One region of the Paenibacillus sp. FSL L8-0470 genome, then DNA from elsewhere that is predicted to be linked to it. Evidence: a T-box and tRNA genes for the amino acid it is inferred to sense, from the RefSeq annotation. Region 1 holds a T-box; the other holds one or more tRNA genes.
The links. The T-box of region 1 lies ahead of tyrS (tyrosine--tRNA ligase). A T-box ahead of a tRNA ligase gene usually reads a tRNA of that ligase, here a tRNA-Tyr.

Region 1 (11,023 bases):
GTTGGTAATGACTGTGCGCAGCATATCCGTCATGAGGTATGCCGTCTGTTTGGAGTAGACCTGCTCCGGATTGACCTTATGCTGGTAAACGACTTTCCCTTCCGAATCGACGATCTTCTCGATCATGTAGGCATCGGTAAAAGCGCCATTGTTCGCGATGGAGGAGTAGGCATTGGTCAGTTCCTCGACGGATACACCATAACGCAGACCGCCGATTACACCGGTTTTTGCACTGTAGTCTTCATCCTGGATGGTTGTAATCCCCAGCTTCTTGGAAAAGGCCCAGGAGTCTTTGATGCCAACCTTCTCATTAAACAGCTTGAGCGCAGGAATGTTCAAAGACTTGTTAAGTGCATAGCGGGCGGTAACCAGACCCTGATAACGGTTATTGGCATTCTTCGGGATGTGGAATCCCTTGGAGCCATCCTTCAGTATGATTGGAGCATCGTCGAGTATGCCGGCAGGCTGGATCAGACCCGCATCAAGTGCAGGCAGATAAGCAGCAATCGGCTTCATGGTCGAGCCGGGCTGACGGACCATCTGCGTAGCATAGTTCATCTGTTCAATGTTGAAGTCCCGGCCTTCGATCATCCCCAGGATGGCTCCGGTCTTGTTCTCAATCATCATCCCGGCTGTCTGTTCCTTGCCTCTGGCCTTGCTGTCTTTTGTGAAATTATCACTGTTCTCGGAGACGCTGTGCATAGCGCTGTATACTTTTTTGTCAATCGTAGTGTATACACGGTATCCGCCGGTCATTAGCTTCTGACGGGCTTCCTCCAGAAGCACTGTGTCTTCTGCCGGACTCGTGGTATCTTTCGCTTCTTTCTTGTCTTCGTTGATCGACAGTAGGATCTCTGCCGCCTTGCGTTCGGTTTCCAGCATCAAGTAAGGAAATGTAGCATAGGCCTTCTTAGAATGCGGTGCCAGAGAGCCTTTGATGTCAAAGAGGCGCGCTTCATCATACTGGGAGGAAGTGATTTTATTCTCTTCCAGCATCCGCCGCAGTACGAGCTGTTGGCGATCTATGGCTCTGTTAAACGCCGTCTCGTTAAATTCACCCACTCCGTTAAACGCGGAATACTTGGAAGGAAGCTGGGGCAGACCGGCCAAATAGGCAGCTTGCGCAACATTCAGCTTCTCCAGGTCCTCCACGCCGAAGATTCCCTTTGATGCGGCTTTGATACCGAACACATTATAACCGTTGGAGCCGTTCCCAAAGGGAACCTTATTAAGATATGCCGTAATAATTTCCTGTTTGGATAAAAAACGTTCAAGCCGCAGGGAGAGCAGGATTTCCTTCACTTTGCGGTCTTCCGTACGGTCCAGATTCAGAAATACACGTCTTGCGAGCTGCTGGGTAAGCGTACTGCCCCCGGTCTGGACCGATTCATTGAGCAGCTTCTGCTTGACGGCACGAAGGGTACTGCTGAAATCCACTCCTTTATGGTCATAGAAGTTATTGTCCTCTATAGCGAGGACTGCATCAATCACAAGCTGTGGAATATCGTTGAATTCAATTAGCCTGCGGTCTTCTTCGGTTCGAAGCTGACCGATCGGTTGCCCATCCCGGAAATAGGCAAACCCGGTCACGGCGTTCAAGCTGACTTGCTGTTGAATCAATTCCTCGGTGCGCACAGGATCATCTTTCACAATGGAAGTTATGTAGCCTGCCAAGGCACCACCAGCAAACAGAATGCCGAGTATGCCGAGTATAAACATCCACTTAACGACTGAACCAAACCTGCGGAGCCAGGATCTTCGGGGTGGATGCTGTTTTACGGTCTTCTTTTTGTTCTCCTCAACCATCGACGATAATCCTCCTTTTAACGGAACTATTATAGCACAATTTGGCGTATTTGAATGCGCTTCTGCCTGAAAGTCGAATTCATGAGGTGTTGACTTTTTAAAAGGTCCTATGGTATAAGTTTACTCAATTGGATATTCGAAAAGCGTAGAAAGACATCAGTAGAAGGAAAGCCATGTGTTTCAGAGAGCCGGTGGGTGGTGCGAACCGGCAGCAGGCCCCTTTGAATTACAGTCTGGAGCTGTCCGGAGGAACTACAAGCGCATTTCGCTTTTTCAGTAGTCCTGGACCGGGTGCAAGCCCGTTATGGCAATGAAGTGAAAGAGAATGCTTGTGCTCCGGCACGGCAAATCTTTAATTAGGGTGGTACCGCGAGCCTCTTACTCGTCCCTTGGGATGAATGAGAGGCTCTTTTTGCGTTCATTGGAATGATTAGTGCTGAAAAACTGGGAGGAATAAGGGAATGACATGGGAAGAGCTTTCAATCAACCAACAGCAGGAAGTTGAGCGTCAGATGGAAGTGATCACGCGCGGTGCCGTGGAAATAGTGCCGGAGGAAGAAATGAAGCGAAAAGTGATCAAATCCGTCGCTGCGGGTATTCCGCTAAAGATCAAACTGGGTCTTGATCCGTCGGCGCCGGATATTCACGTGGGACACACCATTGTGATTCATAAGCTGCGCCAGTTCCAGGAGCTAGGGCATCAGGTGCAGCTGGTTATCGGAGATTTTACCGGACGTATCGGTGATCCTACGGGCAAATCCGAGACGCGGAGGCAGCTTAGCGAAGAAGATGTGCAGCGTAATGCAGAGACCTACAAGAAGCAGATTTACAAGATTCTTGATCCGGAGAAAACAAAGATCTTCTGCAACTCGGAATGGCTCAGCCCGATGTCCTTCTCAGATGTTGTAAAACTGGCGGCAAAAGTAACCGTAGCCCGGATGATGGAACGCGACGATTTTTCCAAACGCTTCCAGGGCGGACAGGCCATCAGCATTCATGAATTTTTCTACCCGCTGATGCAAGGGATGGATTCCGTTGCTCTTAAGACGGACGTAGAGATTGGAGGCACGGACCAGAAGTTCAATGTGCTGATGGGCCGTACACTGCAGAAGGAATATAGCCTGGAACCGCAAGCTGTTATACTGATGCCGCTGCTGGAAGGAATCGACGGTGTGCAGAAGATGAGCAAGAGTCTGGGGAATTACATCGGCATTGATGAAGAGGCTAATGAAATCTATGGCAAGGCGATGTCCGTGCCGGACGAGATGATGCTGAAATACTACGAAATGGCTACAGATATCAGCAATCAGGAGTTCGCTGCCTTGAAAGCGGGTCTGGCCGACGGGACGGCCCATCCGCGGGATGTCAAAATGCGTCTTTCATATACATTAGTACGAATGTACCATGGAACAGCAGCCGCGGAGGCCGCGCAGCAGCACTTCATTACGGTATTCCAGCAGCGTGCGCTCCCGGAGGATATTAAGACAATCTGCATACCGGCTAAAGAGCTGTTGAGCGGCACAATCAAGCTGGTCACGCTGTTAACGCTGCTTGGTTTTGCAGGCTCCAATGGCGAAGCTAAACGTTCGATCCAGCAGGGCTCAGTGAAGCTGAACGGAGTGAAGCAGGAGGATCCGAACGGAGAAATCCAGCCTCAGGAGGGCGACATTATCCAGGTAGGTAAGCGGAAATTTTCCAAATTAACCCTATATTAGTGGTTATTTGGCATAATTCAGTCTAATCTGCCGAAACTTCCATTTCATAATTCTCTTTAGTTAACTCGTAGTCAACTGAGGATTGCAGTTCCCCGAACTGATTTCTCCAGGAGTCATGATGAACCGCAACTTTGCGAAAGCCGAGCTTCTCATAAACATGCTGCGCCCTGTAGTTCTTAAGGTTGGTGTCCAGTATGACTTTTTGAATCTTCATCTGCTTAAACAGGTAGCTGATAAGCATTGTAAGAAACGCACTCCCGAATCCTTGATTATGGTGATTGAAGTTGCAGATTTTAATGCCAATCTCTGCACAGTGCCCGGCTAATATTCTGAAGTTCATTTCCCCAATGGCCACATCATCAATTTCCAGAATCAGGCGATGGTTGCAGCCGTTAGCGGTCTGAAGCATATCCAGAGTCTCTTGGACTGTAGTACCGAGACCTTCCGGATATCCGGCATGGGCCATGATCATTCCATCGTTCCACCAGTTGCACAATGTTTGCGCATCGTCGGCAGTTGCTTCACGAATGACTAAATTATCTTTTATTAGATGCATTCAGGTTCCTCCGATTCAGTAGTTATCCTGAATTTACCACAGAAGCTAATTAAGAAGGAATGGAAAAGACTTGTTAAATAGAATTATCTCGCCTGGCACAAGAACAAGCATACAAAAAAGCCTCCGGAATTCTCCGGAGGCTTTGCTTTGCATTCGCTGTTCGCGAAATCTTAACGGTTGTAGAACTCGACGATTTGTTTCTCATCGATGTCTTGGGACAGCTCAGCGCGTTCTGGCAAACGGATGTATTTACCTTCGAAAGATCCGTCAGCATATTCCAGGTAAGCTGGAAGGTGGGAGCGGTTTTCCAAAGCTTCTTTGATAGAAGTCATAGCGCGGCTTCTTTCGCGAAGGCCGATAACGTCGCCCACGCTTACACGGTAAGAAGCGATGTCGACTTTTTTGCCGTTAACAGTTACGTGTCCGTGGGATACCAACTGACGTGCGCCTGCACGGGAGTTAGCGAAACCAAGACGGTAAACCAGGTTGTCCAGGCGGCTTTCGAGCAGGAACATGAAGTTTTCGCCCGCGATACCTTGGATCTTTTGTGCTTTAGTGAAAAGAGTTTTAAACTGCTTTTCGCCCAAGCCGTACATGTGGCGCAGTTTTTGTTTTTCCAAAAGCTGCATTCCGTAGTTACTTACTTTTCTGCGTTGGTTAGCGCCATGCTGTCCTGGTGGGAAAGGGCGTTTCAGGTCTTTGCCTGTACCGCTAAGGGAAATGCCCAGACGGCGGCTGAGTTTGAATTTAGGTCCGGTGTAACGTGCCATGTTATAGTAGACTCCTTTATATTTGAAATTTCATTGTAGGGCCTATTTGCGCCGCAATCCGTATCCGTGAAAGCGTCAAATGGTTTCACACTGCCAGGGAAGTTCAGCCGCTGCCCTGGCAGTAACGAAATGCGTAGAGGGTGACACAACGTTACGCCCAATTAAGACTTCTTACAGTCTTGTTCAACAATAAATATTATATGAAAACAACAGTTAAAGTCAAGTGCATCTTTAAGGAGATTTTGTCTATCTTTGTCGTTAGTTCTTTGGTCCTAAAAAAAATCCCTGAAATCAGGAAAATATAATGCAATACAGGAAAAAAGAGAGTAAAATATAGCTAATTAGATGTTATCGGAAGATTAATAATATGAGACGCAAAGGGGATCCGCTTATGTCAGTTCAGGAAGCATACGGCCGCAAAGACACTCGTATGCTGTTGCAGGACACTATGCAATCAAGCGGAGATATGATAGATCCCGCCGCATGGCTCAGGGAAACGGATATTGTATCCTATGATTTCCCGTATGCAGCCAATTTGATTGCGGAAAGCTTCGGGGACTGGCGTGGACTGGCTGTTCCTCCCTTCGCGGAATCATGGAACTGGGGTCTGCTGGATTCTGAAGGGAAATGGATTGAACCTTTAGACTCAGATGCCGGCAATATCCGGGAGGAGGGCTGGGATGCGCAATGGGCGGAAGCCGCAGGGCTAAGCCTGCTTTCCGGAGAGGCCAATGCCGTCCCGGAGCAGAAGAACGGACAAGCTGTGTACCTTTTGACCTTGCCGGTGTTTACCCGAGGTCAACGGGAAATCTTTGCTCTGCTTGCCTGTTCCATGACTGCCGTGGAGTATGAGCAGGGTGGAAAGAATACGGCTGAAGCAATGGCCATGCATTTCCAGACCTGCTTTTACCGCAGGTTTGAGCATGTTTTTGTATCAGATCTAGCGGGAGTGTACCAGCATGCCGAGCGGGAGAGTATCCGCCGTTCGCTCCTGTTCCAGATTGTCCAGCGGATGCACGACAACATTGATGTTGATGCCGTACTTACCGAGGTCATTGAGAGTATTGCCGCGATGTATCCGGGTGCCAGACTGGAGCTGTTTATGTCACAGGACCACCGCAGCACGCATCCGCAGGTAAAGCCGCTTCCGCTGCTTTGGGATAGTGATGATGTCTGCGCGCGTGCCTTCAAGGACGGCCGGGTAGCACTGCATGCCGGGCGCGAGGACAGTCAGCATGTGGAGGTCGGCCTCCCGCTCGGAGGGAAGCAGGGCGTGTACGGTGTCTTCCATATGATTATGGATAAACCGGTTTTTTCGGAGGTTGACCTGCGTTTCCTCTCGATGGTTGCCGATACGGCCGGGACAGCGTTTGAGAATGCCAAGCTGTATGAACGCTCCAACCAGCTTATTCGTGAATTGCGTATGAGCAATGAAATGACACAGCGTTTGAACCAAAGCCTGCGGCTCGGTGATATTTTTCAGTATGCCTTTGAAGAGCTGCTGGAGATGTTTGCTGCCGATTATTGCTGCATTCTGCATATGAATGAAGAGAAAGGCGGGCTGGAGGCGATTGCCTGCAATCATCTTCCGCTGCGCAATGAACTTATAGAAGTAGGGCAGGGGCTGGGAGGCAATGTCTACACTACAGGTGAGCCGATCATTTTGTCGGACTATTTAAATACGCCGGGACCCTCTTCGAAGCTCATGGACGCAACTTGCTCGCAGTCGCTGATTGCCACCCCCCTTAATGTAGGCGGAGAAGTACGCGGTGCAATTATGCTTGCCCACCGGGAACCGTATTTCTTCTCCTATGACAGCTTTAGGCTGCTGCAGGCGATGGCGGGCCACATCGGGCTTGCTGTAGGAAACGCCCGGCTGCATGCTGAGGTGCGGTTCCTGGCCAACCGTGACAGTCTCACCGGTCTTTATGCCCGCCATTACCTGGATGAGGAGATCAAGGAGAGGCAGACGTCGGACTTCTGCGGCTCTTTGATTGTCGTTGATATTGATCAGTTTAAGACGGTCAATGATACCTATGGCCATCAGAAGGGGGACAAAATTCTGAAGCAGGTGAGCGAAATTGTGAAGTCCTCCATCCGCCAAGGCGATATCGCTGCCAGATGGGGCGGGGAGGAGCTGGCGGTCTATTTGCCGCAGCTGGGGGTGCAGCAGGCTTTTTATGTAGCCGAACGGATCCGCAAGCGTGTAATGGGTGAGACCGAGCCTCGTGTTACTGTATCCTGCGGCATCGCGGAATGGAGTTGGACAGATGAACGGGTGAGTGTGGAGTCGCTGTTCTACAGGGCCGATATGGCACTTTACGAAGCGAAGAATAACGGCCGCAATCAGGTTGTCATCGATACCAAGAAAGTGGATAATACGGCAAAGAATCCTCTCGCCTGACGGCGGGGATTCTTTTTTTTGAAAAATATATCAAAGTATAAGCCCGGGCAGCAGGGGGAACCTATTATTAATTGTTCACCCGGGTACTTCTATTTGGCCTCGGCTCCGCCTCCGGGTGAATTTGTAGGAGCAACTACATTTGACCGGGAAAGGCTTGAACACGATGAAATTACCTTTATGGCGGCGCGAGACGATCCTTGTAGTTCTATCTTTATATTGCCTGCTATGCAGCGGCTGTGGTGCCATTTCGGATAAGCCTGCTGACCAGGAGCTTAGTCTCGTTCTGGCCGGGATGGATGGTACGGACGGAGTATCCTTTGAAGGTGCTGCTGCATTACTGCTGGGAGGGAAGCCGGTTGAGCAATCGGCGCTCTATTATGGTGGAAAGGTTGCAGATCACAACAAGGTAAGTCTGTATACTTTGCTGCCGGATGAGAATGGGAAGACCAAGTCAGCGGCTAAAGCTGGTCTGAAAAAGCTTGAACAGAGACAAACTCCCGAGGCATACTACACGCAATTGGAGAAAAAGGATGGGGAATGGACAATGCTGACCGGTACTCCAGCAGCGAATGCCGGTAATCCGCTTCCTGCGCTCAATCCGCTGCTTCAGCTGGAAGAACTGGAGGGCAATGAGAAAAAGGTAACGAAGCGGGCAGGAGCCGTCAGAGGGACCAAAGAACTTCGGATCGAGCTGACACCAGGAGAGGCAAGGAAACAGCTGTCTGCCGAACTGGAGAGAGAGATGCTGCTGATCCGTCCGTCCGGTGACAGCAAGCCACAGGAGGCCGCAGGCAAGCCCAAACAGGTCAATGAGGCAATGATGGCATTATGGGAGCAGAAGGACGAGGAGCTGCGGCAGAGGCTCAAGCAAGCCGAAATTTCATCGGTGTATTATCTGAAGGTGGATGTGAAGCGCAATCTGCCCAAGCGGCTGACCTGGACCCGGAAGGTAAACTATCCATCTGCTGCAGGAAGTGACGCCGAAGAAACCTACATCACCAAAGTTGATTTTTATGGTTACCGGTGAAGCAGAGCTGACTGACCATGAGATCTTGCGCTCTTAAGCGGGCGTGCTACAATAGAATAGTATGCTTATTTTTAGTGATGAGGAAGGAAGAGAGAAGAATGAAGGATCCAAGAATTCAAAAGCTTGCGGCAAACCTTGTAGGGTATTCCGTAAATGTGCAGCCGGGCGAGAACGTGCTCGTTGAAATGATCGGCAGCGAAAGAGATCTAATTAAAGCTGTTGTGGAGGAAGTCGGCAAAGCCGGTGGCAACGCATTCGTGCAGCTGACGGACCGGACTGTTCTGCGCAGCATGCTTCAATATGCTACCCGTGAGAGTCTGCAGACCTGGGCAGAGATTGATCTGAACCGGATGAAGCAAATGGATTGTTATATCGGTATCCGTGCAGGAGAGAATGTCAATGATCTGGCTGATGTGCCGGAAGAGAATATGAAGCTGTACAATTCCCTATATTCCCACCCGGTACATAGTGAACAACGCGTGAAGCACACCAAATGGGTAGTTCTGCGCTATCCTAATGCGAGCATGGCCCAACTGGCGAATACGACTACGGAAGCATTTGAAGACTTCTACTTCGAGGTGTGCAACCTGGATTATGCCAAAATGGACAAAGCGCAGGATGCGCTTGCTGAGCTGATGCGTGCAACCGATAAGGTGCGTATCGCGGGACCTGGAACAGAGCTCACGTTCTCCATTAAGGGCATCGGTGCAGAGAAATGCTCCGGCCAAAAAAACATTCCCGACGGCGAGGTTTACAGCGCTCCAGTTCGTGATTCCGTCAACGGCACGATCAGCTACAACGCTGCGACACTTTATAACGGTGTGACTTTTGAAAATGTAAAATTCAAATTCGAGAACGGCAAAATTGTCGAAGCGTCCAGCAATGATACGGTTCGCTTGAACGAAATTCTGGATTCCGACGACGGCGCACGCCATATCGGTGAATTTGCCATTGGCTTCAACCCCTACATTCTCCATCCGATGAAGGACATTTTGTTCGATGAAAAAATCGCCGGCAGCTTGCATTTCACCCCGGGCCAGGCTTATGATGTGACTGATAATGGCAACCGCTCGTCCATTCACTGGGATCTGGTGCTGATTCAGCGTCCGGAATACGGCGGCGGAGAAATCTATTTTGATGATGTGCTGATCCGCAAGGATGGTATCTTCGTTATTCCGGAACTTCAAGGTCTGAACCCGGAAAACCTGAAATAAGATGTAATAAAAAGAAAACACCTTGCGCGAGTAAGCGGATTCAATGTATCATGGAATTGATTAGAAAAGACTTTGTTCCATAATCAAGTTGCGGAGGGATTCCTATGTCCAGTAACAATGCGGCAATCGTGGATATTGCCCAAACGGCAAGCCAGTTCAACTCTTCTATCGTTCTTCAAGCGGACAACAAGTATATTGATGTTAAGAGTATTCTTGGGTTGTTCACTACTCTGGTCTCCAGCCAAAGCTACGAGCTTCATGTTCATGGCACAGATGCCGAAGAAGCGAAAAAAGCAATGAGTGAAGTTTTTGCCAAACACGGTTTGAATTTTACAGTTGTTGCGGAGTAATCTACTATTTCCGAAGACGTCCTGCCCTTGCGGTGGGGCGTTTTTATATATATTAAAAACTGAATTCTTGTATTGGGTTCGGATTTCGACTAATATTAAACTAAATAGCATTTGCAGCTGTAACTTTTGGACATGGGGGGGAAAATGCATGACTTCATCGGATTTGCAGGAACAGCTTAATCTTAAAGCGATCACTCTTCTACAAGAAGATGCCGATAAAATTCAGAAGCTCATCGAAGTGCAGATGGAGAATCTGGCGACTCGTTACTGCCCTCTCTATGAGGAAGTGCTGGATACCCAGATGTACGGCTTCTCCAAAGAGGTCGATTTTGCGGTCAGAGCGGGACTGGTGCCTGAGCAAACGGGCAAGCTTGTGCTGAGCGAGCTGGAACGCAATTTGGCCGTGTTGTACGAAGCTCTGAATAAGAAGGCGGAAGAGCGCGAGCTGTAAGCCAAGTCTCTAACCATTTATAAAAACGCACATGAGGACCGCCGGGCCGCTCATGTGCGTTTTTTGTTTTGTATGAAGTGTAGCAGCTTCCGGCGGGGGTCAACCTTATACCAGGTAGAAAGAGACACCTAGAATCATATAAACAACGAGCAGCAGAAGTCCTTCGTACCAGTTGGTCGCACCGTCCTGTATGATCGATTTAGCAATAAACACAGAGACGGCGATGGCGACGATCTCGATGATGGTGAACACAATATCCATCGTATCGCCCATAAAGTAGCTGGCAAAGATCAGAACGGGGGCTACGAACAAGGCAATCTGCAGGCTGCTGCCGACGGCGATCTCCACGGCGGCGCCGATCTTGTTCTTCATCGCCAGCATGATCGCGGCACTGTGCTCCGCGGCGTTACCGATAATCGCCACAAGGAATGCACCAACGAACAGCTCACTGAACCCGAAACGTTCGGTTAAGGTCTCCAGTGTACCCACCAGCCATTCACTGACGAAAGCGACCATCACTGTAGCCAGTACAAGATAGAGAATGGATTTGTTCTTCGACCAGATGGGCGCGTGCTCGTTCGGCAGCTCTTCGTCGCCGTCCACAGTGACATCCTCCAAGTATTTCTTGTGTGTTATCATGGAGAAGACCAGCCAGGCGATATAAGCAGCGATAAGCAGCCCAGCGACAACAAGACTTAGCACATCGGTGTCCTTCTCCGTGATGGAGTGG
Region 2 (11,023 bases), 3.4 Mb from region 1:
CTCATCGCGAAACCCATATTTATATTCACCCATATCCGGCGCTTTTTTAGCCATTGTTATCGCTCCTTTTAACCTTCATAAGACTCACTTTGATTGGCTCAGATTCCCTATAATCTGCCAAGCTTTTTCTCCACTACATCCTGCAGGCGGCTACGCACTCCCTCCAGCGGGATCTCCGAAATGACAGGAGCGAGGAATCCGAAAATAACAAGATATTCGGCTTCGCTCCGTGAGATCCCACGAGACATCAGATAATAGATTTGTTCCGCATTTACTTGCCCCACGGATGCAGCATGACCGGCGGTTACATCATCCTCATCTATCAGCAGGATCGGATTGGCATCACCGCGCGCATTTGGACTTAACATCAGTACACGTTCTGTTTGCTGACCATCACAATGGGTTGCACCTTTTTCAATTTTTGTAATCCCGTTGATAATGGCCGTAGCTTCTTCACGCATTACTGCGCGTGTGATCATTTGGCTCACCGAGCTTCTGCCAAAATGCTGAGCTTGCGTAGTATAACTCAATTTCTGGTCCCCAGAGCCTATCGCAATCACCTTAGCGTCAGAGATGGACCCGTTGCCCTGGAGTAATGTCTTGGTATCACTGGCGGTATAGCCATTATTCATCTCGCCGACAATCCATTCTACACCGCCATCCGCAAGCACAATCGCACGCCGCTGGGTGAAGTCCGTTGTTGCTGCAGCAAGCTGATGAACAGAAGCGACCTGCACCTTGGAGCCTGCCCCTGCAAACACCTCTACCACACCATTATGCAAAACCTTGATATCATCTCTGCTCGATATACAATGATCCACATAGCTGATCTTGCTGTTGTTACCAGTCACAATCAAGATGTGAGGAGCAAAAAGCGCCCCGCTCGTATCGCTATAAAAGATCGCTTGAATGGGAACTTCAACCTCTATACCGTCCGGGACATATAGAAAAACGCCACCACTCCATAAGGCACTGTGCACAGCAGACAATCTGTGCTCTTCCGGCTTCACAGCCCGGTCGAGGTAACATTGAACCAATTCCTCATGTTCTCTCGCAGCAGTATGCAAATCAGTTAAAATCACTCCCTGTGCGGCTAAATCAGCCGACAATTCTGTGTACACTACATCCGAATTGATCTGAACGATGAGTCCGCCTTCCACCGGAGAGGCAAACAAACCTCGAACAACCTCCGGCGCATCTTCCAAACCTGACCACGCATTCTCAGCTTTGTAACCACCACTTTCGTAGATATCCCATTTTTCAAGTTTGATTTTCTCCACTTTAGGCAGCTCCAGCGTCTCTGCCAGCTCGAGTGCCCGAATCCGGCGTTCAAGCAACCAACGAGGTTCATCCTTAGCACTTGACCAAGCGCATAAAGCGTTCGCATTCATTGAAATTTTTGCTTGTATACCCACTTGCTTTTCCTCCTCTTCAGCTTTCAAACTTCCTCGCCTACCGTCTCATCCGTAATCCCAAGCTCTTCTTTTACCCAATCGTATCCTTCAGCCTCTAAACGGTGGGCAAGCTCCGGGCCGCCAGATTTAACTATCCGGCCTTGCATCATGACATGCACAAAATCCGGGGTAATATAGTTCAGCAGGCGCTGATAATGGGTGATGATTAAAAAGCCTCTACCCGGGCTGCGCATCTCATTTACGCCATTGGCCACAATACGCAGTGCATCAATATCAAGCCCGGAATCCACTTCATCCAGGATCACAAACTTGGGTTCAAGCAGCATCATTTGCAAAATCTCATTCCGCTTTTTTTCACCGCCGGAGAATCCCTCATTCAAATAACGATGCGCAAATTCCGGGTTCATCTCCAGCCCCTTCATTTTGCTCTCCATTTCACGGATAAAACGAATCAAGGATATCTCATCGCCTTCTTCACGCCGTGCATTGATGGCACTTCTGAGAAAGTCCGAGTTGGTCACCCCGGCAATTTCACTTGGGTATTGCATAGCGAGGAACAAGCCTGCCTGGGCACGCTCATCCACCTCCATCTCCAGAAGGTCTTCATTGTCTAATGTCACCTTGCCGCCAGTAACCTCATATTTTGGATGGCCCATTAAAGCTGAAGCCAACGTACTTTTCCCCGTCCCGTTAGGCCCCATAATCGCATGAATCTCTCCGCCATGAATCTCCAGTGTGAGCCCTTTTAAAATTTCTTTCCCTTCAATCTTGGATCTTAATTCCTCAATCTTTAATGTCGTCATTTATTGTAAACTTCCCTTCGGAGTAATCTTCGGCACGTGCCACCAAATCACTCATAAATTTTCCAATAATCTGCAGCTCAGCCTCTGAATAGGATTCAATGAATTGGTAAAACCTTTCTTCTTTTTCTTTGTGCAGCTCTTTATGCAAATGATAAACGTGTCTTCCCTTATCCGTTAAACTAAAGTAAATCTCCTTACGATTGTTGTTCAGTTGACTTCTCATAATGAAGCCCATTTCCAGCAGCTTTGCACTAATTTTAGTAATGCCAGCTTTGGACAACCCCATCTTCTCCACAATCCCGGTATGATTTATCGGTTCATAATCACCAATGCAATCAATAACGTGTACACTAGTAATATTGTTGGAGAGCATGTCAATCTGGTACTTTCTGGCCTGTTGCCGAAACGAGTTAAATTCTTGCTCAGTATACAGCTCATTCAGATGCAGCATTCTAATATATTGCTCGTAAAGATGACCTTTAAAATGATTTTGAAACTCCAATTTCGTAATCTCCCCTTTCTTGTAGTAGCTGCAGACCAAGTTCAGTGTCAGCAATAGATTATTTTTTGTTCACAAGAGAACAAAATCATATTAACACAATTGATATTGATTATCAATATCAATTGTGTTCAGTGTGACGCAATTGTGGAGTCGCTTTTCATTGGTTCGTGTCATTGTCATCGGCCTCATGCTTCGGAACGTCCCGGTACACCTGCCACAGAACCACTTTGTAGCAAACCCATGCCGAAGCTCAACCGGTATTTGAAAAAGGGAGAGGTCCATCCCTTGGAGTTGGTGGAAGACGAGAAAGCGCAACGGGACATCCGCCTGACTGTGAAAGCAGCTGAAGGAACTTTTCACTGTTCAGTTCAGTAATTCATCAAATATTTTTTTTTTTTGAGAAACTGAGGTGTGATTCACTCTTATGTTGTTCCTTCGGATGTTGTCAATTTCGAGATCGATATCAACTTTTTAGTTCGTCACCACAACAGAAGTAAAGGCTCGTTTTGCTTGTCGCAGTCTTCCCTCCTCCCGCTTTATCATACAGCGCTGATATTTTGCAATTGGATGATAAAAGGAGGATAAACATGAATAGTACTTCTACTCTGCTCCATTTAGCGCAAAATGGTGACAAGGAAGCAGAAGCCACGTTGATCACTCGTTATGAGCCAGTTATTCCTACCTTTCAATTGGATTCTATGAAAAAACTTGATGATAATCATTATCAATTTCATCTTTCCAAGTTAAAGTCAATCTGATATAATAACACCGAAATACCAAACATCCTACGTTTCGTAAAGGAGTAATGCTGTTGTTAACTCAAACTCAACGTTTAACCTTGGTGGAACAGGTGGCCTACCAGATCCAGGAGAAGATCGAAAACAGCGAATGGCAAGTAGGGATGCGTATTCCTCCAGAGCCCGAGCTAATGGAACAGCTTCAAGTCAGCCGTAATACCTTGAGGGAAGCCATTCGGGCTTTAACGTATGCGGGTCTGCTGAAGACCAGACAAGGGGATGGGACCTATGTCTGCTCCTCAAGTGTTTTGGGGTCAGTGATTAAAAAAGTGATTCAGCATACCGATAAGCTAGAGAGCCTGGAGGTCCGATATGCATTGGAAAGAGAGGCTGCTGTCCTGGCTACCCTCAGGAGAGGCGAAGAAGATTTGGAGGCGATTCGGACATGCTTGGACCAGTGCAGACAAGCAGCCAGCCAGCAGGATCTCAAAGCTTATGCTCACTGGGATGTCGAGTTTCACAAAATGGTGATTGCTGCTTCACATAACCAATTGATGGCGAATTTGTACAATCATATTTCCGAGGCGCTGCAAAACATGGTTTTGGAAACGAAGGACTTCAAAAATGCAGCTTTTTATCACGACTCTCATGACCTGCTTTATCAAGCCATTGCCAATCAGGATTGCCATCAAGCCGAGGAGGCTGTTCGTTTATACATTGAAAAGGCCCGTACAGAATATAGCGTATGACGAAATCTGGGAAGCCACACACCGGGCTTAACTAGAGACCTTTATCCATGCACAACCTGAAGGGATGGATACAGTGATCGGAGAACGTGGGGTAGATTGTCCGGGGGACAAAAACAGTGACTGGCTATTTACGGATGTTCCTCAAGAATTCGCCCATCCTGATCCTGGACCAGACCCCCACTGCACTGGATACCGAACTTCAATTCAGCATTCTCTTGCTGAGCTTTCAGCGAGAAGAACAACTTTGATGATTGCTCACCGTCTGGCAACCATAAAGAGAGCAGATCAAATTGTGGTCGTACCGCATATAGCATTGAAGAACAAGGAAAGCACGAAGCATTGCTTGCCGCTGTTGGACATTACAGTCGTTTTTCGCCCACAGTTTGGTGATGTACAATACATTCCCTCTTAAGGTTACTTCCTCCACATGGATGAAATTGACGATTAATTAACTTAAAACGCAGGAGGAACCCTTATGAGTTCGCCAGAACAATTGTTAAAAAAACAGGATAAAATATCCAGTACCGGCATTCGCAAGCAAGCTACATTATGGTTCATGATCGTAGGAATTATTTTTATCGCAGCGAATTTGCGTGCTCCCCTCACATCGGTGGGGCCATTAGTCAGTATTATTCGGGAGAACGTGCATATTTCAAATACCTTAGCAGGCCTGATTACCACAGTTCCACTGATTGCATTTGCATTATTATCACCTTTTGTACCAAAATTAGGACGTAAATATGGTGTAGAACGTATTATCCTGATTTCCCTTATTTTTTTGGTCATCGGTATTGTTGTTCGCTCGTTATCCGGAGCGGTGACCTTATATGTTGGAACCGCAGTTCTGGGGTTTGCTATCACCATATGTAATGTGTTACTACCGAGCCTGATTAAACGGGAATTTCCGCAGCAAATGGGTACTATGACAGGGGTTTATTCTGTTTCCATGAATCTATGCGGGGCAATTGCTTCCGGCATTAGTGTTCCCTTAGCTGTGGGGGCAGGCTTGAACTGGCAAGGTGCCTTGGGAGTATGGGGGATACTTAGCGTCATCTCCATTCTCTTTTGGGTACCGCAACTCAAGGCTCCAGCGAAACCAGCCGCTGTTGCCAGCAGCGCAGGGAACAACCATCAGATCAATATATGGCGCTCTCCGTTGGCTTGGCAGGTAACTCTTTTTATGGGAATACAATCGGCCATTTTTTATGTGCTGGTGGCATGGCTGCCTGAAATACTAAAAGATCAAGGCATCAGTTCAAGTCAATCCGGCTGGTTTCTCTCGATTCTGATTATGGCTTCACTCCCCTTTGCATTTGTCGTTCCTGTTATAGCTGGACGCATGCCTAACCAACGGTTGTTAGTGGTTATTACAACGATTCTGCTTTTGATCGGAACACTTGGACTTCTCTATAGCAGTATCCATCTGGTTCTGTTTTGGGTTATTATTCTTGGTATTGGGGCGGGCTTTGCCTTTGGCTTGTCCATGATGTTTTTCGGCTTGCGTACCCAAAGTGCCCATCAGGCGGCTGAATTATCGGGCATGGCCCAATCCATCGGATATCTACTAGCAGCAATTGGCCCAGCGCTGATTGGATACTTGCATGATGCCACTCATAGTTGGAGCGTTCCACTCCTGATATTGGTTGGCGCTTCTGCTCTACTCGGTATCTTTGGTCTGGGTGCGGCTAGGGATCAATTTGTTGGTTCTGCGAAGTGCCTGTTCTGATGGAGGTTATCAGCTTTAATTGCTCATTATGAGCCAGTTATTATTAAGTACGCAAAAACAAATGGAACCGGCGTGCAAACAGCAGATGACGATTGCCTAGATCATGGTAGTTCATCGCTTTGATCTTAGTCACTACGAATAAAAAAGGGACTGGCTCTGTGTATCTTACTACACGGGGCCAGTTCTTTTTTACACACTCTATTTCGAGAAAATTCCCAGGAAACAGTTTCCCTTTTCACTCCTAATCCCCATTTATATAACAGGAAGCAATCATCATATATTTACTTCCTTGATTACAATTTGATCCTTGAAAACTTCATAATGCTTGTTTCAAGTACGTTCCTCTCTCCTCTGTGAAATCCAGAAGCGACGAAGCGGAAGCGCTGTGACAGTCCCAAAACGGGGCTTGAGCAACCACTTCTCCGGCTAAAATCATCCTGTGGTGGGATGAATCGCCATGACTAGAGAAAGGGATTATGATACTTCTGCCCGGCCAACGTCACGGTATTGGGGGCAGCCCGCTCGGATGAGGGGGAGCTTCGTCATAAAGTTAATGCTATGATGCTGACTTACCATCAGCAGCTTGAACTAACACTTATCCTTCACCTTATGAAAGCATAGTGATGCCTTGTTAATATGCACACGGCCCACCGCGCGCATATACATATCCATTTGAAAAGGAAACTATGTTATATGTCAGGACATTGTATTCCATTACTCTCCGACACCACACATCTCCTTATGTCCAAGTTTGTACTTAATAATTACACAAAAAAGTCCATTGATATAATATCAATGGACTTCTAAAGGTTGTAGTTGGTACCGGCGAGAGGACTCGAACCTCCACGGTTTCCCACTCGATTTTGAGTCGAGCGCGTCTGCCATTCCGCCACGCCGGCGTATAGATAATGATAACAATCAGTTCAAAAAATAATGGAGGCGCCACCCAGACTCGAACTGGGGATAAAGCTTTTGCAGAGCTTTGCCTTACCACTTGGCTATGGCGCCACAAAAATGGAGCGGACGACGGGAATCGAACCCGCGACCCTCGCCTTGGCAAGGCGATGCTCTACCGCTGAGCCACGTCCGCAAAATGGCTGGGGATATAGGATTTGAACCTATGCATGACGGAGTCAAAGTCCGTTGCCTTACCGCTTGGCTAATCCCCAATAACATTTTAGATAAAAATGGGGCGACTGATGGGTCTCGAACCCACGAATGCCGGAACCACAATCCGGTGCGTTAACCCCTTCGCCACAGTCGCCATATGAAGCTGTTACTAACAATTTGCCAATCTTGTTTTAAAGAAATGGGGCGACCGATGGGTCTCGAACCCACGAATGCCGGAACCACAATCCGGTGCGTTAACCCCTTCGCCACGGTCGCCATATTAAGCTTTAAAATTTTCATTGGCAGGGGCAGCAGGAATTGAACCCACACCAACGGTTTTGGAGACCGTTGTTCTACCTTTAAACTATGCCCCTAAGGATGGTGGAGGCTGATGGATTCGAACCACCGAACACGTACGTGAGCAGATTTACAGTCTGATGCGTTTGGCCACTTCGCTAAGCCTCCACAGATGGTGCCGGCGAGAGGACTTGAACCCCCAACCTACTGATTACAAGTCAGTTGCTCTACCAATTGAGCTACACCGGCATATTCAGTTAAAGAAAATGGTGGCGCGGGAGGGAATCGAACCCCCGACACAAGGATTTTCAGTCCTTTGCTCTACCGACTGAGCTACCGAGCCATATAAGTTGTTAAGGTATTGATGGCGGAACCGACGGGATTCGAACCCGCGATCTCCTGCGTGACAGGCAGGCATGTTAGGCCAACTACACCACGGTTCCAAATTGGTTGCGGGGGCAGGATTTGAACCTGCGGCCTTCGGGTTATGAGCCCGACGAGCTACCGGGCTGCTCCACCCCGCGTCAGTAAGAAAAGTATTCATTTAAAAGTTACAATGGTGGAGGCTGAGGGGATCGAACCCCCGACCCTCTGCTTGTAAGGCAGATGCTCTCCCAGCTGAGCTAAGCCTCCATAAACGAACAATTGTTATTGTAGCAATTTCACTATATGAAATCAAGTGAAAAAATGGTGACCCGTATGGGATTCGAACCCATGTTACCTCCGTGAAAGGGAGGTGTCTTAACCCCTTGACCAACGGGCCATACCTGTAAAAATTTATGGCGGAGAGAGAGGGATTCGAACCCTCGAGACGCTTGTGGCGCCTACACGATTTCCAATCGTGCTCCTTCGGCCAAACTCGGACACCTCTCCATATGGCTCCCCGAACAGGACTCGAACCTGTGACAACTCGATTAACAGTCGAGTGCTCTACCAACTGAGCTATCAGGGAATATTACATATCAGGCTTGATCACCTGAAAACTGAATCCGAAACGAATCTGCGTCTTAATTTGTTGGATAAGCCCTCGACCGATTAGTATTGGTCAGCTCCATGCATTGCTGCACTTCCACCTCCAACCTATCTACCTCGTCGTCTTCAAGGGGTCTTACTGATTGGGAAATCTCATCTTGAGGGGGGCTTCACGCTTAGATGCTTTCAGCGCTTATCCCGTCCGTACGTAGCTACTCAGCCATGCTCCTGGCGGAACAACTGATGCACCAGCGGTACGTCCATCCCGGTCCTCTCGTACTAAGGACAGCTCCTCTCAAATTTCCTGCGCCCACGACAGATAGGGACCGAACTGTCTCACGACGTTCTGAACCCAGCTCGCGTACCGCTTTAATGGGCGAACAGCCCAACCCTTGGGACCTACTTCAGCCCCAGGATGCGATGAGCCGACATCGAGGTGCCAAACCTCCCCGTCGATGTGGACTCTTGGGGGAGATAAGCCTGTTATCCCCAGGGTAGCTTTTATCCGTTGAGCGATGGCCCTTCCATGCGGTACCACCGGATCACTAAGTCCGACTTTCGTCCCTGCTCGACTTGTAGGTCTCGCAGTCAAGCTCCCTTATGCCTTTGCACTCTTCGAATGATTTCCAACCATTCTGAGGGAACCTTTGAACGCCTCCGTTACTCTTTAGGAGGCGACCGCCCCAGTCAAACTGCCCGCCTGACACGGTCCCCGTACCCGTTTAGGGTACCAGGTTAGAACCTAGATACGATCAGGGTGGTATCCCAACGGCGCCTCCGCAGAAGCTTGCGCTCCTGCCTCTACGGCTCCCACCTATCCTGTACAGATCGTACCCAAATTCAATATCAAGCTGCAGTAAAGCTCCATGGGGTCTTTCCGTCTTGTCGCGGGTAACCTGCATCTTCACAGGTATTAAAATTTCACCGGATCTCTCGTTGAGACAGCGCCCAAGTCGTTACGCCATTCGTGCGGGTCAGAATTTACCTGACAAGGAATTTCGCTACCTTAGGACCGTTATAGTTACGGCCGCCGTTTACTGGGGCTTCGGTTCACAGCTTCGGATTGCTCCTAACCGCTCCCCTTAACCTTCCAGCACCGGGCAGGCGTCAGCCCGTATACTTCGCCTTGCGGCTTCGCACAGACCTGTGTTTTTGCTAAACAGTCGCTTGGGCCTTTTCACTGCGGCCCCCTCGGGCTATTCACCCTACCGAGGCACCCCTTCTCCCGAAGTTACGGGGTCATTTTGCCGAGTTCCTTAACGAGAGTTCTTCCGCGCGCCTTAGAATTCTCTTCTCGCCTACCTGTGTCGGTTTGCGGTACGGGCACCTTCTCCTGGCTAGAGGCTTTTCTTGGCAGTGTGAGATCATGACCTTCGCTACTATAATTTTCGCTCCCCATCACAGCCCAGCCTTAACGGTGTGCGGATTTGCCTACACACCAGCCTCACTGCTTAGACGGACATCCATCAGTCCGCGTCACTACCCTCCTGCGTCACCCCATCGCTCATAGCGGATTACGGTGGTACAGTAATTTCAAACTGTTGTCCTTCGACTACGCCTTTCGGCCTCGCCTTAGGTCCCGACTTACCCTGAGCGGACGAGCCTTCCTCAGGAAACCTTGGGCTTTCGGCGGATCAGATTCTCACTGATCTTTTCGTTACTCATACCGGCATTCTCACTTGTATGCTGTCCAGCGCTCCTTACGGTACACCTTCAACCCACATACAACGCTCCCCTACCCCAGATGCAAAGCATCTAGCCATAGCTTCGGTGGTGTGTTTAGCCCCGTTACATTTTCGGCGCAGAGTCACTCGACCAGTGAGCTATTACGCACTCTTTCAATGGTGGCTGCTTCTAAGCCAACATCCTGGTTGTCTGTGCAACTCCACATCCTTTCCCACTTAACACACACTTGGGGACCTTAGCTGATGGTCTGGGCTGTTTCCCTTTTGACAATGGATCTTAGCACTCACTGTCTGACTCCCGGCAAGAAGTTAATGGCATTCGGAGTTTGACTGAGCTTGGTAACCCTTGCGGGCCCCGCACCCAATCAGTGCTCTACCTCCACCACTCCATTCACCGAGGCTAGCCCTAAAGCTATTTCGGGGAGAACCAGCTATCTCCGAGTTCGATTGGAATTTCTCCGCTACCCCCACCTCATCCCCGCATTTTTCAACATACGTGGGTTCGGGCCTCCAGTGCGTGTTACCGCACCTTCACCCTGGACAGGGGTAGATCACACGGTTTCGGGTCTACGTCCACATACTAAATCGCCCTATTCAGACTCGCTTTCGCTGCGGCTCCGGCTTCTCACCTTAACCTTGCATGTTAAACGTAACTCGCCGGTTCATTCTACAAAAGGCACGCCATCACCCCTAGATCGGGCTCTGACTTTTTGTAAGCACACGGTTTCAGGTTCTATTTCACTCCCCTTCCGGGGTGCTTTTCACCTTTCCCTCACGGTACTGTTTCACTATCGGTCGCCAGGTAGTATTTAGCCTTAGCAGATGGTCCTGCTGGATTCATACGGGGTTTCACGTGCCCCGCACTACTCGGGATCCGTCTCGGAGAGAACACAGTTTAGGCTACAGGGCTTTTACCTCTATCGCGGGCCTTTCCAGACCTCTTCACCTACCATATTCCTTTGTAACTCCATGTGAGACGTCCCACAACCCCAAGGGGCAAGCCCCTTGGTTTAGGCTGTTCCGCGTT

Region 2: it encodes a tRNA-Tyr, which carries the amino acid that the T-box ahead of tyrS (tyrosine--tRNA ligase) is inferred to sense. The anticodon was not compared.

The regions. Positions count from the first base shown of each region.
Region 1 covers NZ_JBBOZM010000001.1:3,038,403-3,049,425, forward strand. The annotation lists gene NST99_RS13710 (transglycosylase domain-containing protein) at 1-1,806, opposite strand, end outside; T-box leader at 1,944-2,199, shown strand; gene tyrS (tyrosine--tRNA ligase) at 2,268-3,521, shown strand; gene NST99_RS13720 (GNAT family N-acetyltransferase) at 3,544-4,077, opposite strand; gene rpsD (30S ribosomal protein S4) at 4,248-4,847, opposite strand; gene NST99_RS13730 (sensor domain-containing diguanylate cyclase) at 5,239-7,251, shown strand; gene NST99_RS13735 (hypothetical protein) at 7,391-8,278, shown strand; gene NST99_RS13740 (aminopeptidase) at 8,377-9,492, shown strand; gene NST99_RS13745 (HPr family phosphocarrier protein) at 9,597-9,842, shown strand; gene NST99_RS13750 (YlaN family protein) at 9,991-10,293, shown strand; gene cax (calcium/proton exchanger) at 10,399-11,023, opposite strand, start outside.
Region 2 covers NZ_JBBOZM010000001.1:6,392,894-6,403,916, forward strand. The annotation lists gene sufB (Fe-S cluster assembly protein SufB) at 1-54, opposite strand, end outside; gene sufD (Fe-S cluster assembly protein SufD) at 108-1,415, opposite strand; gene sufC (Fe-S cluster assembly ATPase SufC) at 1,439-2,218, opposite strand; gene NST99_RS29035 (MarR family transcriptional regulator) at 2,199-2,720, opposite strand; gene NST99_RS29040 (hypothetical protein) at 3,308-3,478, shown strand; gene NST99_RS29045 (FadR/GntR family transcriptional regulator) at 3,532-4,206, shown strand; partial or broken gene NST99_RS29050 (multidrug ABC transporter ATP-binding protein) at 4,190-4,596, shown strand; gene NST99_RS29055 (CynX/NimT family MFS transporter) at 4,682-5,932, shown strand; tRNA gene NST99_RS29060 (tRNA-Leu) at 6,750-6,831, opposite strand; tRNA gene NST99_RS29065 (tRNA-Cys) at 6,867-6,940, opposite strand; tRNA gene NST99_RS29070 (tRNA-Gly) at 6,948-7,022, opposite strand; tRNA gene NST99_RS29075 (tRNA-Gln) at 7,027-7,101, opposite strand; tRNA gene NST99_RS29080 (tRNA-His) at 7,121-7,196, opposite strand; tRNA gene NST99_RS29085 (tRNA-His) at 7,243-7,318, opposite strand; tRNA gene NST99_RS29090 (tRNA-Trp) at 7,343-7,416, opposite strand; tRNA gene NST99_RS29095 (tRNA-Tyr) at 7,422-7,507, opposite strand; tRNA gene NST99_RS29100 (tRNA-Thr) at 7,513-7,588, opposite strand; tRNA gene NST99_RS29105 (tRNA-Phe) at 7,607-7,682, opposite strand; tRNA gene NST99_RS29110 (tRNA-Asp) at 7,705-7,782, opposite strand; tRNA gene NST99_RS29115 (tRNA-Met) at 7,787-7,863, opposite strand; tRNA gene NST99_RS29120 (tRNA-Val) at 7,897-7,972, opposite strand; tRNA gene NST99_RS29125 (tRNA-Glu) at 8,028-8,102, opposite strand; tRNA gene NST99_RS29130 (tRNA-Ser) at 8,120-8,212, opposite strand; tRNA gene NST99_RS29135 (tRNA-Asn) at 8,216-8,291, opposite strand; rRNA gene NST99_RS29140 (23S ribosomal RNA) at 8,355-11,023, opposite strand, start outside.